DNA from 4 places in the Terrabacter sp. 2TAF16 genome. Region 4 is predicted to be linked to each of the others. Evidence: riboswitches for the same ligand, from Rfam matches in the RefSeq annotation. Region 4 holds a riboswitch; each other region holds the start of a gene.
The links. A riboswitch is a leader RNA that binds a small molecule or an ion and turns the genes downstream of it on or off. The one in region 4 is predicted to bind cyclic di-AMP.
Positions count from the first base shown of each region.

Region 1: another riboswitch for cyclic di-AMP. It lies ahead of AB4Z14_RS11935 (transglycosylase family protein); the one in region 4 lies ahead of AB4Z14_RS07140 (CHAP domain-containing protein).
Region 2: another riboswitch for cyclic di-AMP. It lies ahead of AB4Z14_RS17210 (C40 family peptidase); the one in region 4 lies ahead of AB4Z14_RS07140 (CHAP domain-containing protein).
Region 3: another riboswitch for cyclic di-AMP. It lies ahead of AB4Z14_RS18095 (C40 family peptidase); the one in region 4 lies ahead of AB4Z14_RS07140 (CHAP domain-containing protein).

Region 1 is NZ_JBFRFZ010000006.1:659,000-662,865, forward strand. It holds gene AB4Z14_RS11925 (DUF6325 family protein) at 1-353, opposite strand, end outside; tRNA gene AB4Z14_RS11930 (tRNA-Thr) at 514-589, opposite strand; gene AB4Z14_RS11935 (transglycosylase family protein) at 750-1,400, opposite strand; cyclic di-AMP (ydaO/yuaA leader) riboswitch at 1,404-1,591, opposite strand; gene AB4Z14_RS11940 (protein kinase domain-containing protein) at 1,914-3,806, opposite strand.
Region 2 is NZ_JBFRFZ010000011.1:136,194-140,059, reverse strand. It holds gene AB4Z14_RS17220 (hypothetical protein) at 1-256, shown strand, start outside; gene AB4Z14_RS17215 (DsbA family oxidoreductase) at 318-1,001, opposite strand; gene AB4Z14_RS17210 (C40 family peptidase) at 1,097-1,873, opposite strand; cyclic di-AMP (ydaO/yuaA leader) riboswitch at 1,876-2,051, opposite strand; gene AB4Z14_RS17205 (iron dependent repressor, metal binding and dimerization domain protein) at 2,259-2,954, opposite strand; gene AB4Z14_RS17200 (MFS transporter) at 2,984-3,866, opposite strand, start outside.
Region 3 is NZ_JBFRFZ010000013.1:34,909-38,774, reverse strand. It holds gene AB4Z14_RS18110 (SMP-30/gluconolactonase/LRE family protein) at 1-796, opposite strand, end outside; gene AB4Z14_RS18105 (hypothetical protein) at 796-1,227, opposite strand; tRNA gene AB4Z14_RS18100 (tRNA-Gly) at 1,337-1,407, shown strand; gene AB4Z14_RS18095 (C40 family peptidase) at 1,498-2,007, opposite strand; cyclic di-AMP (ydaO/yuaA leader) riboswitch at 2,051-2,193, opposite strand; gene AB4Z14_RS18090 (FBP domain-containing protein) at 2,614-3,108, shown strand; tRNA gene AB4Z14_RS18085 (tRNA-Gly) at 3,223-3,296, shown strand; gene AB4Z14_RS18080 (hypothetical protein) at 3,416-3,559, opposite strand; gene AB4Z14_RS18075 (acyl-CoA dehydrogenase) at 3,716-3,866, shown strand, end outside.
Region 4 is NZ_JBFRFZ010000004.1:343,786-347,651, reverse strand. It holds gene AB4Z14_RS07150 (hypothetical protein) at 1-173, shown strand, start outside; gene AB4Z14_RS07145 (sortase domain-containing protein) at 314-1,105, shown strand; cyclic di-AMP (ydaO/yuaA leader) riboswitch at 1,477-1,664, shown strand; gene AB4Z14_RS07140 (CHAP domain-containing protein) at 1,669-2,568, shown strand; gene AB4Z14_RS07135 (alkene reductase) at 2,848-3,866, shown strand, end outside.

The DNA of each region.
Region 1 (3,866 bases), on a different contig from region 4:
ACCGCCGCGCCGAAGGGAGCCGCCCACAGGTTCTCCCACACCAGGACGGCCGCTGAGCTGCCGGGCTCGATGGTGTCGGCCAGGTCGGCGACGTCCTGCTCGCTGAGCAGCATGGCCAGCTCGGTCTCGTACGCACGGAGCTCGCCGATCTCCGAGTCCTCCAGGTCGGTTGCCTCGAAGGCCTCGAAGCTGCCGTCCTCCGCCTTCTTGAAGAACAGCAGGTCCAGGACCCGGATGAGCTCGCGATCCACGTAGTCCTTGAGGATCGGGGCGATCTTGCCGTTGAGGGTGCTGCCCTCGAACTCCACGACGATCCAGTCCACCGGACCGAGCTCGTCGACGTTGAGAGTCATGTCATCTTCTCCTTGGGGTGCGTCCGGTGGTCGGTGCGTCCGATGGGGGACCGATCTCAACGCTAGGAGCCGCTCGTCCGTGCCGCGTCATCCGCCGGGGATGAGCCTCTCGCCGTGGGCACGCAGATGCGGCCCCGTCAGCCGGACTCGCACGTCACGGTGGAGCTGGCGAGGGGACTCGAACCCCTAACCGCCTGTTTACAAGACAGGTGCGCTACCAATTGCGCCACGCCAGCACGTCTCGGCGCGAGCGCCGCGGACGGGCGAAAGCGTAACCGAGCCAGACGGCATACGCCCAAACACCGGGCGCGAACCGACGCCGGACATGAGAAGGACGGCCCCGCGCAACCCAGGGGTTGGTCGCGCGAGGCCGTCCGGCTCAGTTGTATCAGGAACTCACGGGAGTCGCAGAGTCTGACCCACGAAGATGAGGTTCGGGTTGGTGACCCGGGCGCCGTTGGCCTTCCAGAGGGCCTTCCAGCCGCCGGCCACGTGGTAGCGCGCGGCGATCTTGCCGAGGGTGTCGCCGCTGCGCACGGTGACCTTGGCGCCCTTGGCGGTGTTCTTGACCGTGGGCTTCGTCGCGTACGTCTTCTTCTTGACGACCTTCTTCGTCGTCACGGGCTTGCGGACGGTCGACCGCGAGACCGGGGTCGTCGTCGCGCCACCGTTGGCCCGGGTCAGGCCGGCCCGCTGCGAGCACACCGGCCAGGCGCCGGGGCCCTGGGAGGCGAGCACGCGCTGCGCGATGGCGATCTGCTCGGCCCGCGTGGCGAGGTCGGCGCGCGACGCGAAGGCCGTGCCGCCGTAGCCACGCCACGTGCTCTGCACGAACTGGAGGCCGCCGTAGTAGCCGTTGCCGGTGTTGATGTGCCAGTTGCCGCTCGACTCGCACTGGGCGACGCGATCCCAGACCGAGGCGGCCTTGGCCGACCCGCCCGTGGCGATGCCACCGACGATGGTGGCGGCTCCAGCGATTCCGACTCCCGCGATGCGCTGCTTGACCGAGATCTTCTTGGCCGCAGCATGCTTGGACATGTACTGCATGGGTGATCCTTCCTGACGCGCGCCTGCGGGGTTAGCTGTCGGGTTGGGGCGTCAGGTGCCCCGTCGCGGATGCGACTTCACCCCGAGACCAGATCTCGTCCTCTTGACATGCGCTTCGATACACATGCACTCACTGGCCACACTGGGTCCCCCGTCCTCGCCCGGCCCACGGGTGTGGGCTACATCCCTGGCTGGCGAGGCTCGGCGCGCTCAGGGAACGGATAAATGGGTGTCCATGTGAAGTTGTGGGAGCGTTCGTGTGGAGCCGGACGCGACGAAGCGACCCGGGAACCGAGTGGTGCTGCTCCCGTTCGACCCGAAAGTCGAGGCCGCCGAGCACTGACGGTACGGGACGTTTCCGCAGCGCACAAGGCACGTCGAGACACTTCCGTGATCTTTTTTTCAGCCCCAGATGCAGGTCGATGCGCTATGCACACAGGCCTCGCACAGGGGCCGCCCGGGCGCCCCACAGGCCCCGGCCCCGCACGCTCAACCGTCTCGCGCGCCGAGCCGTCACTTCCCGAACGGGTTCGTCGTGAACGGGTCCCACGTGAGGCTCGACCCGTGCTGCAGGGCCACGAGCGCAGCCGCGACGCCGAAGACGGCGAGCAGCCCGGACACGATCTGCGCGGCCAGGCCGGCCGGCACGAGGCGCCGCGCCATCGAGCGCGAACCGCGTCGCAGCGAGGCGCCGCCGGGGCCCCACCACAGCATGAGCAGGCCGAGGACACCGCCGATCGCGAGCGTGATCGGTGTGCCCGGGCCGAGGTCGGTCCCCTGCGTGCCGGCGAGGAGCAGGGCGGCCGCGAAGACGCCGGCGAGCGCCACCGCCACGGGCAGGAGCAGCCCGACCCCGGTTGCGATGATGCCGACGACGAGGTGCCACGGGCTCGACACGACGGCGAAGGGCACGTCGCTGCGGCGGCGGCCGAAGTCGTAGCGGCGCAGCACGAGCGCCGTGACCGAGCGGTCGGTGGCCCGGGCGAGCGCCGACAGGACGACGAGCACGACGAGGGCGATGCCCGGCCACGCCATGAGGGCACCGACCCAGGCGATCGCGACAGCGGCGAGCAGTCCGGTGCGCATCGGCAGTCCGATGCGCGGGTCGCCCTCGCGCTGGGCGGGCTCGTCGTCCTCGTCCCACTCGTCGTCGGGCCAGTAGCCGTCCTGCGGAGCCGGCTCGACGTCCTGCCCGCCGCGCCCGTGCCGGGCATCGTAGGCCTGGGCGCCGCCCCAGTCGTCCGGCGACGCGGGCTCGTCGTCCCAGCCGTGGTCGTATGCCGCCGGGCCGGGGTCGGACGACCGCGGACCGGTCGGGGGCGGGGCCCACCGCACCGGGTTCGCCGCGGCCGCGCCAGCGCCCACCGCGCCCACCGCGCCCACCGCGCCTGCCGTGCCTGCTGTGCCGACGGGCGGCATGACGGCGGTGCTGCCGTGCTGCACGACCTGGGTGTCTCCGGGGGTCGCGCTGACGCGGCCGTCGTCCCACGGGTTGCCGCTCGGCGTCGGCACGGTCGCCGCGCGGCCGGCGGCGTAGAGCTCGAGCGCTGCGATGACCTCGTCGGCGTGAGGGCGAAGCCGCGGATCGGGAGAGAGGGACGCGCGCAGCAGCGGCACGAGGCGCGGGTCGACCCCCTCGAGGTCGACGTCGCCGGCACGGACGCGGGTGAGCACGGCGTCCATGCGGGCGCGGCCGAACGGCGGACGGCCCGACGCGGCATACGTGATCGTGGCGGCCCAGCCCCACCAGTCGGTGGCGTCGGTGATGGCGGCACCTTCGACGAGCTCGGGCGAGAGGTAGCCGGGCGTGCCCATGACGAGCCCGCCGACGGTGTGGCGCACGTCGTCCTGCAGGTGCGCGATGCCGAAGTCGATGAGGACCGGGTCGCCGTCCTCGATGAGGACGTTGCCCGGCTTGATGTCGCGGTGGACGACCCCGCACGCGTGGATGGCGCGGATCGCCTCGGCGATCCCGCGGGCCAGGCGAAGCAGGTCCGCCGGGGCCAGCGGGCCGTGGTCCTCGACGACCTCGTCGAGGGCCGGGCCGGGCACGTAGCGGGTCACGATGTAGGGGCGGGGCGCCATGACGTCGGCGTCGATGACGCTCGCGACCCGCGCGTCGCGGATGCGCGAGAGGGTGTCGACCTCACGGGACAGTCGCTGCCGGGCGTCGGCGTCGTGCGCGACGTGGGCGCGCAGGACCTTGATCGCGACGGCACGGCCGCGCGGGTCGAGGGCGAGGTGGACCACGCCCATGCCGCCCTCGCCGATCTCCTCGATGAGGCGGTACGGGCCGATCCGCTGCGGGGACCCCGGCCCGCCGGGGCGCGCTGCCACGGGCACGCCACCGGTGCGCGCGCCGGGCCGCGGGTTGGGCACCCGCTCGGTCCGGTCGTACGCAGTCATACCCCTACGGTATGCGACACGGGCGCCACGGCAGGAACCCTGCGGCAGCGAGCCGCGGAG
Region 2 (3,866 bases), on a different contig from region 4:
CCTGGCGACCTGGGCCCGGACCGTGGCGAGCACCCCGAACGCCACCACCCCTGCCGACCTCGAGCCCTTGCGCGCCGCCGGCTTCGACGACCGGCAGATCTTCGCGATCACGGTCTTCGTCGCGCTGCGCCGGGCCTTCTCGACCGTCAACGACGCCCTCGGCCCGCTCCCCGACCACCAGCTGCGCGCCGACGCCCCACCCGCCGTGGACGACGCGGTCTCCTTCGGCCGCCCGGCCGCGGACCAGCCCTCCTGACCGAGGGCGTATGCCGTCCGCCCGGCCCGTCGGGCCGGGCACCCTGCCTGCGAGTCCGCGCTCAGAGGGTCTGCGTGGCCACCCCGCGCAGCAGCGCGAGGTAGTCCTCGACCGGGTGCGCTCCGGTCACGGCGGCATACCCGTTGGCGACGACGAACGGCGTCGACATCACGCCCATGGAGCGCGCCTGCTGCTCGTCCTCACGCACCTGCTCGGCGTACTCGTCGGAGGCGAGCACGGCCGACACCCGCCGCTCGTCGAGACCGCACTCGCCGGCGAGGCGCTGCAGGACCTCACGGTCGTCGATGGCGAGGCCCTCGCCGAAGTGCGCGGAGTGGAAGCGCTCGACCGCCGCGGAGCGCAGCGCGGGGCCTCCCATCTCGCCGGCGAGGGCGCAGAGCCGGTGCGCGTCGAAGGTGTTGGCGCGCACCGCGCGGTCCCAGTCGAAGACGAGGTCGTCGGCCTCGGCCACCTCGCTGGCCTTGGCGTTCATGAGCCGGCCAGCGCCCGCGTCGCCGCCGTGGCGCACCGAGAGGTGGTCGCTGACGGGCACGGAGCCACCGACCGGGACGTCCGGGTCGAGCTCGAAGGAGCGCAGGCGCACCGTGACGTCGTGCGGCCGCTCGAAGGCGGCGACGGCAGCCTCGACACGGCGCTTGGCGACCCACGAGTAAGGGCAGACCAGGTCGCTCCAGAGGTCGAGCTCGATCATGGTCGTGGACTCGGCAGCAGGCTGATCGGTCATCGACTCAGTCAACCACGGTGGCCGACAGGGCCGGAAAGCGCTGCGCCCCCACCGGATCCGGTGGGGGCGCAGCGTGTGGCGTGAGAGGTGACCGCTCAGATGCGGCCGTACATCGACGGCGTCGTCCAGATGGAGTGGTTGCCGATGACGGTGCCGGGACGCTGGGCGTCGATCATGCGGCCCGGGCTGACGTAGATGCCCACGTGGTAGATCGGCGAGCCGAAGAAGACGAGGTCGCCGGGGCGCGGGTTGCTGACCGGGGTCGAGGCCGCGGCCTGCGCGGACGCGGTGCGCGGGATCGAGATGCCGGCCTGGCGGTAGACGTAGGACGTGAAGCCGGAGCAGTCGAAGCCGGAGGGCGTCGTGCCGCCGTAGACGTAGGGAACGCCGAAGTACGACTGGGCGATGCCGATGATGCCGGTGGCGCTGGGGTTGGGCGCGACGTTGAGGGCCACCCGGGTGGTCGAGCCGGAGCGCGACGCGCGCTGCTGGGTAACCTCACGCTCGGCCGCGGCCTTCTCGGCGGCCTTCTTCGCGGCGCGCTCGGACTTGACCTGGACGTCCTCGATGACGACCGGCTTGACCGAGGCCTGCTTGAGGGCGGGCTTGGCGTAGCCGATCGCCGACAGGGCGTTGCCGGCCTTGAGCGTGCCGACGGCGGGGCCGACGGCCGCGGGACCGGCGACCGTGCTGGCGGAGCCGTCAGCGGCGTTCGCGGTGCCGGCGAACGAAGCGACGAGACCACCCGAGGCCGCGACGATGGCGGCACCCTTCACGGCGGGCTGGGCCGACTCCTTGGCGATCGTCTTGAGCTCCGAGATCGCGTTGAAGCGACCGGGGGCGCGGTGGCGCCCGGGAACGTTCTGAGCCACGTTTGACCTCTCGACGCCTACGAGGTGAGCTGTCGGGTTCGGGCTGGAGGTACTGCCCGGCCTTCGCTCGGACCGGTCTCGGTCCACGGAGGGCTTCACCCCGAGGGCGTCTCTCGACGCCCGGAGAAAGTGGTTCCCCCGCTCCTGCCATGCGGTTCGTACTGAGCCTCAGGTCGATGGCAGGACTAGGCGGTCCGACCCGGGGCACTCACTCGACGGGGAGAGCAAGTTCGCCCACCGTACCCAAGTAGGAGTGCCTTGTCACCTTCGAGTTCCCGGAAGTCAAAGAAATTTCAGCGACCTCCGGAAGGGGCCGGACGAGGTGTGGCAAGGCCTGCCAAAACGACCCGGCAAACCGGGGCAAACCCTGCCGGATACGGCGTGTTCAGGCGGCCTGGCAGAAGACGTGGACGGCCACGTCGTCGGGCAGGGAGACGCCCGTGGACGGCTCGCTGCCCTCGCGGACGGCGACGACCCGTCCGCCGTCACGGACGACTTCGACGCGGGCGCCGGGCACGACGCCGGCACTCGTCAGCAGCGCGAGCGCCTCCGGGTCGACCTGGACGGGCTCACCGATGCGACGGATCGTCACCACCGTCGGCGCGACCCCCACGGCGGCGGTCAGGGTGCTGAGGCCGGTGAGGAAGTCCTCGTCCTGGCGCACCCCGAGCTCCTCGAGACCGGGGATGGGGTTGCCGTAGGGCGACTCGAGCCCCTCGCCGATGAGGCCGAGGATCTTGCGCTCGACCTTCTCGGACATGACGTGCTCCCAGCGGCAGGCCTCGTCGTGGGCGTACTCCCACTCGAGGCCGATGACGTCGACGAGCAGCCGCTCGGCGAGGCGGTGCTTGCGCATGACGCGGGTCGCGAGCAGCCGGCCGTGGTCGGACAGCTCGAGGTGACGGTCGCCCGAGACCGCGACGAGCCCGTCGCGCTCCATGCGGGCGACGGTCTGCGACACGGTGGGGCCCGAGTGGCCGAGACGCTCGGCGATGCGCGCGCGGAGGGGCACGATGCCCTCCTCCTCGAGCTCGAAGATGGTGCGCAGGTACATCTCGGTGGTGTCGATCAGGTCCGTCACGGTCATACCTTCTCAGAATCGTAGAGCGGTCAGGGACCGCCCGTGAGTGGCCCGGGCGTCGGCCCGGTCCTCGCGCGTCGGGTCGGGTCGTGCCGTGGCACCCAGATGCGCAGCCAGCCCGCCCCGACCACGGCACCCACGCCGAGCACGACGGAGGAGGCGCCGAGCGACATGATGGCGCTCAGCCCTGACAACGCCAGCGGGCCCGCTGCCCTTCCCACGTCCGCGCAGAGCCGCCAACCGCCGAGGAACTGCGCCCGTCCGTCCGCGGGCGAGGCGTCGGCGCCGAGGGTCATGATGAGCCCCGCCCCGAGGCCGTTGCCGAGACCGAGCACGGTCGCCGCGGCCGTCACGGCGACGAGGCTCGTGGCGAGCGGGAGCAGCATCATGCCGAGGCCGAGCACGAGCATGCTGGGCACGGCGGCCGCGACCCGGCCGTGGCGGTCCATGAGCCAGCCCGAGGGGTAGAAGAGGGCCATGTCGAGCGCCCCGGCGACCCCGAAGACGAGCGACGTCTGCGCCGGGGAGAAGCCGACCGACTCGGCCCACAGCGGCACGAGGGCCTCGCGGATGGCGCGCGCCCCGGCCACGCACATGGCACCGGTGCCGAGCGTCAGGAGGACGTGCCGGTGCTGGAGGAGCACGGACGCCACGCTGCGCGGCGGTCCGCCGCCCCCGATCCGATGCGCCGAGCCGGTGATGTCCGGCGCGAGCAGGACGAGGACGAACGCGGCGATGCTCGCGACGCCGCCGACGGCATACGCCGCCTCGGTCCCCCACCTGGCGATGACGAGCGATCCGATGAAGGGGCCGACGAAGTAGCCGATGCGGTGCACGCCACCCAACGTCGACAGGGCCCGTGCCCGCATCGCCACCGGAACCGCCTCGGTGAGGTAGGCCTGCCGGGCCAGG
Region 3 (3,866 bases), on a different contig from region 4:
CGGGGTCGTCGAGGTTCTCGCGCGACGTCGTGACGTAGAGGTCGCGCAGGTCGTCGCCGCCGAGGGTGCACGCCGTCGTGAGGCGCACGGGGACGGCGACCTCGGCGAGCACGTCGCCCCCCGGTGAGTGGCAGCGGACGCGGCCCGCGCCGTTGAGAGCGACCCAGACGTTGCCGGCGCTGTCGACGGTGAGCCCGTCAGGGTGGCCGACGTCGTGGGTGACGAAGGGGCGCCGGTCGGTGAGCTCGCCGTCGACGACCGTGAAGACGTCGGTGCGGCCGGTCGGGGTGTCGTCGTAGTAGGCGAGCCGGCCGTCGGGCGAGAGGTCGATGCCGTTGGAGATCGTCACGTCGGGCAGCAGGGTCGTGACGTCGCCGTTGCCGTCGACTCGGAGGAGCCGCGCGCTGCCGGGCACGCGGTCGTAGCCCATCGTCCCCGCCCACAGGCGGCCCTCGCCGTCGACGCCGCCCTCGTTCATCCGGACCGTCGGGTCGTCCCAGAGGTCGAACCACGGGGTGGGTGTGCCGTCCGGCTCGTCCGCGAGCGCCAGACCGCGCTCGGTCGCGACCACCCAGCCCCCGGACCTGCGTGGCCGCACGAAGGCGGCGACGTCGCCGACGTGCAGGCGGTCGACGGAGCCGTCGGCGCGCAGGGTCAGGACGTCACCGGCGAGAAGGTCGACCCAGCGCAGCCCACCCCACGTCGGCGACCACACGGGCCCCTCGCCGTGGTAGCAGACGGCGCCGGTGACCTGCTCGAGTTCTCCCGTGACGATCCGGCCGCCGTCGGCAGCCATCAGTCCCACCACACGCCGACGTAGTGGTGGCCCTCGGGCACGACCGGCCCGTCGACGAGCCACTGCGCGCTCGCGGCGGGGCCGCCGCTCGACTCGGTGTCTGCATCGATCGTCATCGCGTCGACCTCCTCGGGGAGCAGGGTCGTGATGACGGCCACCCCACTCGCGTAGGGCCATTCGTCGTCGGGGAAGTCCTGGAACTCGAGGACGTCGAGCTCCACCCGCACGTCGTGCACCTCCGGGTGCTCGCGCAGCTCGAAGAGCACCCGGCGCACGGTGTCGAGCGGCACGTCCTCGGGACGGTTCGGCGCGATGCACCACTCGCAGTCGTTGCCCTCGAAGAACTGCTCGAGGGTGACGGCCACCTGGGCACTCGCCCCGCCGCGCTCGCGGACGTGGTCGACGAAGGCGGTCTGCTTGGCGAGATCCATGACGGTTTCGGCCCCTGGGGTCGCGTTCCTGACACTGGCGCGGTGTCGGCTACACTGACGCCGCGTGCCGCCTTGCGGACCCTTCGCGGGGCACCTCCGGGCGGCCCGTGCGAGCGTAGCTCAATGGTAGAGCGCCAGCTTCCCAAGCTGGATACGCGGGTTCGATTCCCGTCGCTCGCTCCGCGCACGACGAGTCGAACCACCGAGAGGTGGGCACCGTCCGGTGACACGGCCCCGAGGGTCGACACGGACCCCCGGGACCGATCCGGGTCAGGGCATGCGGCCTGCGACCCAGCTCGTCGTCCAGATCCTCGAGAGCTGGACGCGCTGGCCGGGTCTGGGTGCGTGCCAGACCTTGCCGTAGCCGGCGTAGATGCCGACGTGGTACGCGCGGCCTCCGGACATGAAGAAGATGAGGTCGCCCTGCTGGACGTTCGCCTTGCTGATGCGGACGCTGGCGAGTCGTTGGGCGTTGGCGGTGCGCGGGACGCCGACGCCGAGACGGGTGCGGTAGGTGTAGTAGACGAGGCCGGAGCAGTCGAACGCCGACGGGCCAGCAGCCCCGTAGCGGTAGGGATCGCCCTGCTGTGCGGCAGCGACCCTGACGGCGGTCCTGCCGCGCGCAGCGCGCGTGGCGGCCGAGACGTAGGCGACCGGTCTGGCCTTGATCGTGACCGGAGCGGTTCCCGCTCGAGAGGCAGCCTGGTGCGTCACCGACGATGTCGGCGCGCTACCCGTCCCGACGAGGAGGGCGGCTGCGAGAAGTGGCGTGATAGCCAAGGACTGCAAGGGAATTCGGCGTGCAAGGGTAGAAGTGGGCATGGTGGATTCCTTCCCACGCCTGTGAGGTGAGCTGTCGGGTTCGGGCGGAAGATGCCCGGCCGCAGATGCGGCTTCACCCCAAGGACCGGTTGGCCGGCCCGAAAGTGGGTCCCCCACTCCTGTCCGTTATTGCGTTGCTGCCCCACCGGTGGACAGGACTCGGCGTGCGGTGGGCCGCTCGGGGGAGACCCCGGGCGATGAGCATCCATCGACGGTGACAGACAGGTCACGAAAAGGGTCCTAGACGAACAGATTGTGGCAATAGTTGACAAGTCAAATGCGGTGGAAGCAGACATTCCATCCGGCGCCGTGGCGTGGAGGACGCTCTCGGCAGCCCACGGCATACGCAGTCCGGCGCTGCGGTGCTCGGTAAACCAGTGGACCACCGTGGACGTCGTGACGCACCATGGACGCTGCTCCGTCGGGGCACGTCAGTCGTCAGCGGGGAGGCCCGCGGAGAGGTGGGTGGCCGTCATGGCCTGCTCAGCGGTCACGGTCCCGCTCCACCTCCCCCACCCCGGCTGACCGGGCACCCCGGTCCTGCCCGACTGACAGGAACAGACCGTGAAACCATTGACGGACAACGAGATTCGCGCCTCCTTCGTCAACGCCTCCCGGCGTGAGGCCAAGCAGGCCACCCTCCCCGCCGACCTCGACCTCGGCCCGCGCTGGGAGACGCTCGACTACCTCGGCTGGGTTGACCGCAGCAACCCGCAACGGGCCTACGCCGTCGTCCCGGTCAACGACGAACCCGTCGGCTTCCTCCTCCGGACCGCCGAGCGCACGCGCAAGGCGAGCGCGATGTGCGCCTGGTGCGAGGACGCCTTCGCGACGAGCGAGGTGGCCCTCTTCGTGGCCCGGCGGGCCGGGGCATCCGGCCGCGAGGGCAACAGCCTCGGCACCCTCGTGCACGCCGACTTCAGCTGCTCGACGCACGTCCGACGCCCGCCGAACGGCATGGAGGGCGGCCTCGACCCGCTCGCCCTCGTCGAGCGACGTGTAGAGGATCTGCGGGCGCGGTCGTCGGCCTTCGCCCGCCGCCTGCGCGACGGCTCGTGACCCTCGGCTGACCTCGAGCTAGTCGGCCCGGACCCGAGCGCGTGGTCCGCCGGCGCGCCCGAGCGCGCCGTTTGGACGTCGCGGCCCGACTGTTGCTACGGTTGGCGACGCCTCGCAGGCGTAGTTCAGTAGCAGAACAGCCTTCTTCCAGAAGGAAGACGTACGTGCAATTCGTGCCGCCTGCTCCAGATGGGAAGGGCCCGGTCTCCGTGACCGGGCCCTTCTGCTGTCCGGGCGCGTATGCCGTCCGAGCACGCATGCCGTCCGGCCGGGCCTCGCGAGACGGGTCGCGGGCGCTCCCCCACCGTCACCGCTCGTTGCCGCGCCGGTAGTTGCCGGTCGCCCGGGCCAGTGCGTGCTGGACCGCGTCCTCGTCGACGCCGTCGAGCACCCGGTCGAGGCGGCGTGCGGTCGCGCCGGCGATGACGGCGACGAGCCGGCCGGGCGGCATACGCCCTCGGAGGCCGCTCGTGGCGGAACCGTGACCTCTCCCCCTTGCGATCGTTACCGGTCAGTAGCATCATGGAAGTGACCGGCCAGTAACTTGGCGCGCCCGCCGACGACAGCGCGGACGCACGACGAGCGACAGAACGTGGAGGGTCCCCGGATGGGCCACTACAAGAGCAATGTGCGTGACCTCGAGTTCAATCTCTTCGAGGTCTTCAACCGTCAGGACGTCCTCGCCACCGGCATCTACGCCGACGTCGACGTCGACGCGGCCAAGGACATCCTCCGCGAGGTCTCACGCCTCGCCGAGC
Region 4 (3,866 bases):
GCGCGCTGCGCGTCGCCCCGGCCGGCGGTATGCACACCGGCGGCGGCCAGGCCGCAGATGGCCTCAAGAGCGGTGGCCAGAACGAGGCCCTCATGCTCGTCGGTGCTGGCGCCCTGCTCGCCGCGGCCGGGACCGGCGCCTTCGCCGCCCGTCGCGCCCGGTCGCGCGCCTGAGTGACCGAGACCGACGTCGCGCACTTGAGCGACCGAGTCCGAGCGGCCGACATCGAGCGACCGACACTGAGCGGCCGACACCGACACGACCGACACCGACACGACCGACACCGACACGACCGACCGGGAGTCACCCGACCATGAGCGCACCGACCGGCTCCACGCCCGAGCCGACGTCGCCCACCGGCGACCGCAGAACCCGCCGCATCAGCGCCGGAGTGGCGGCGGCGCTGGCGGTCACGGCCGTGCTCGTCGTCATCGGGATCGTCGCGCTCGTGGTCGGCCTCAGAGGGAGCCCGGGGACCCCCGGCCCGCCGCAGCCCGCGGCGGGCGGGGTCGCCACGGCCAGCGCCCCCGCGGCGCCCGGCCCGTCCTCGTCCAGCCCGTCGGCGTCCCCCGGTCAGGGTGGGACACCGACGGCGGGCAGGACGGCCGGCGCCGCGCCGGGCACCGTCGGCATGGGTGACTTCCTCGAGGCTTCCGAGCCGACGTCGATCGAGATTCCGTCGATCGGGGTGCGCTCCTCGCACTTCGTCCGGCTCGGCATCCAGCCCGATGGCACGATCTCCGTGCCGGGCACGGCCCAGGAGGTCGGGATCTACGACGCCGGCCCCACGCCGGGCCAGCTCGGCCCGTCCGTCCTCGCCGCACACGTCGACACCCCCTCGGGCGTCCCGGGCATCTTCTACGAGCTGGGCAAGGTCAGGGCCGGTGACGTCGTCACGGTGTCGCGGCGGGACGGGTCGCACCTGACCTTCACCGTCGACAAGGTCGCGGCCTACAAGAAGTCCCAGTTCCCGACCGAGCTCGTCTACAAGGGCGACCTCACCCATGCCGAGATCCGCCTCGTGACGTGTGGCGGGCCGACCGACAGTCGCAACGAGTACCGCGACAACGTCGTGGTCTTCGGCCACCTCTCGAGCGCCACCTGACGACCGCGTCAGGACCGCGTCAGGACCGCGTCAGGACCGCGCCCGGCCCGACCCGCACTCGAGCCACGCTCGAGCCACGCTCGAGCCACACTTGAGCCACACCAGTCCGGCGTATGCCGCGGGGTCCCCACGAGGGACCCCGCGGCATACCCGTGGGGGGCTTGTCGAGGACGACGGCCGGATGTGATCCACGTCTCACCCATCCGAAGGTAAAGCGTTGGTATAGACGGGCACTTCGGACATTCAGGGGCGATCGGCGCGCGTCGTCGTTACCGTGGCGTGACATTTGCCAGTCGCCTCGTCTAGTCTTCCGGGAGTCCGGCCACCTGGTCGGGCTCTCGTGAGGTGGACCGCCTAGTCCTGTCACCGCCTGACGAGAGAGATCGAACCTTGTGACAGGAGCGGAGGAACCACACGTTTCTCCGGACGTCCTACGCAACGACTTCGGACGTCCTTGGGGTGAAGACCCACCCGCCACGCGAGCTTCGCGGGGCGGGCGTGGCCCGGGCACCTTTCCGCCCGAACCCGACAGCTAACTTCGTAGGCGCGGAGAGGTAACACGCGTGAACACTGAGAACATCCGCGGTCGCCATCGTGCGCCAGGCCGCCACAACCCCCTCAACGAACTCAAGCTCCTCGCCCGTGAGTCGGCTCAGCCGGCCATGAAGGCGGGCGCCGTCGTCGCCGCCACCGGTGGACTGGTCGCCACCTTCGCCAACCCGGCGAGCGCCGACACCCTGTCGCCCAACTCGGGTGACGTCGCGGCTGCTGCCGGTGTCGACACCGCGGCTCCCGCCGCTGTCGGTCCGGCCACGGCTGCCACCCCGGCCGCGTCGACCGCGCTGTCGAAGATCGGCTTCGCCCCCGCCGTGCAGAAGGCCGTCGCCCACCGCGTCGCGCCGGCCAAGCCGCAGGTCATCGAGGACGTCCAGGTCAAGACCGAGCGCGCTGCCGCCAAGGCCGCCGCCCAGACTGCCGCCCAGACTGCCGCTTCGCGCAAGGTCGCCGTCCAGCGCGCCTCCCGCGACCTGACCCGCGCCACCCTGACGACGAGCACGTCGTCGGCGAAGGCGAGCGTCAACACCGCAGCACCGAGCGCCTCGTCCGGCGTGCGCGCCTCGTCCAACTGGGCCACCGCGGGCCAGTGCACGTGGGGCGCTCTCAACAAGTGGTACCAGTCCGAGGGCTACTACCCCGGTGGCTGGACCGGCAACGCCATGGCGTGGGCCTCGGGCGCAGCGTCCGCCGGCTACACCGTGACGGGCACGCCGCGCACGCGGTCGATCCTCGTCATGCAGCCCGGCGTCCACGGATCCTCGAGCGTCGGCCACGTCGCCTGGGTGACCGCGGTCAACGGCAACGAGGTGACGATCATCGAGATGAACGCCCTCGCCGGTGCGTACAACTACAACACGCGCACGCTGACCGACGGTCCCGGCATGAAGTACATCTACGCGCCGTGACCCACCGGGTCGTCATCTCGACGACCTCCGCGACGACCACCGCGGAGTTCTCCACGAGCTGAGCGCGTACGAAGGGGAGGATGCCTGCGCATCCTCCCCTTCGGCATACCCACCCGAAACCCTCCGGCCGCGTGGGATCCCCCACACGCGCAACCCTGGACACACGGGAATGATCGACCGCCTGCCCTCCTTGTCGCCTAGGTAGTTGAAGGCTCCACCGACCGACGGTGGGGGCCGCCAACCGCCACCGACAGTCCCCTAGACGTGAGGAGCAGGCCTGTGTCCACGGCCTTCGAGAGCATCCGCATCGGCCGCTGGGACCTTCCCCAGCGCTTCGTCATGGCCCCGCTGACCCGCAACCGCGCGGGCGAGGGCCAGGCACCGACCGAGCTCAACGCCGAGTACTACGGCCAGCGCGCGAGCGCCGGCCTCATCATCACCGAGGGCACCCAGCCGAGCGCCGTCGGGCAGGGCTACCTCGACACCCCCGGCATGCACTCCGACGAGCAGGTCGCCGGCTGGCGCCTCGTCGCCGATGCCGTGCACGAGGGCAACGGCCACGTCGTCGTCCAGCTCATGCACGCCGGCCGCATCGCCCACCCCGACAACAAGGGCGGCCTCGAGAGCGTGGCGCCGAGCGCCATCGCCGCGCCCGGCGAGATCGTGACCCCGAAGGGCCAGCAGGCGTATGCCGTCCCCCGGGCCCTCGAGACCGACGAGATCCCCGCGCTCGTGGCGGAGTTCGTCCACGCTGCGCGCCAGGCCGTCGCGGCCGGGCTCGACGGCGTCGAGGTGCACGCTGCGAACGGCTACCTGCCGCACCAGTTCCTCGCGCCGTCGAGCAACGAGCGCACCGACTCCTACGGCGGCTCGCCCGAGAACCGCGCCCGCCTGACCGTCGAGATCACGAAGGCCGTGGCCGAGGCGATCGGCGCCGACCGCGTCGGCATCCGCATCTCGCCCGCGCACAACATCCAGGGCGTCCTCGAGGAGGACGAGGCCGAGACGGCCGCGACCTACGAGTCGCTCGTCGAGGGCATCGCCCCGCTCGGGCTCGCCTACCTCAGCATCCTCGGCGACCCGGAGTCCGACCTCGTCCGCGATCTGCGCAAGCGTTTCGACGGCCCGGTCATCCTCAACACCGGCTTCGGCAAGGTCACCGAGCTGGCCGACGTCGAGGACATCCTCGAGCGCGACCTCGGTGACCTCGTCGCCGTGGGGCGCGAGTTCCTCGCCAACCCGGACCTCGTCCGTCGCTGGCGCGAGGGCGCCCCGCTCAACGAGCCGAACTCCGCCAC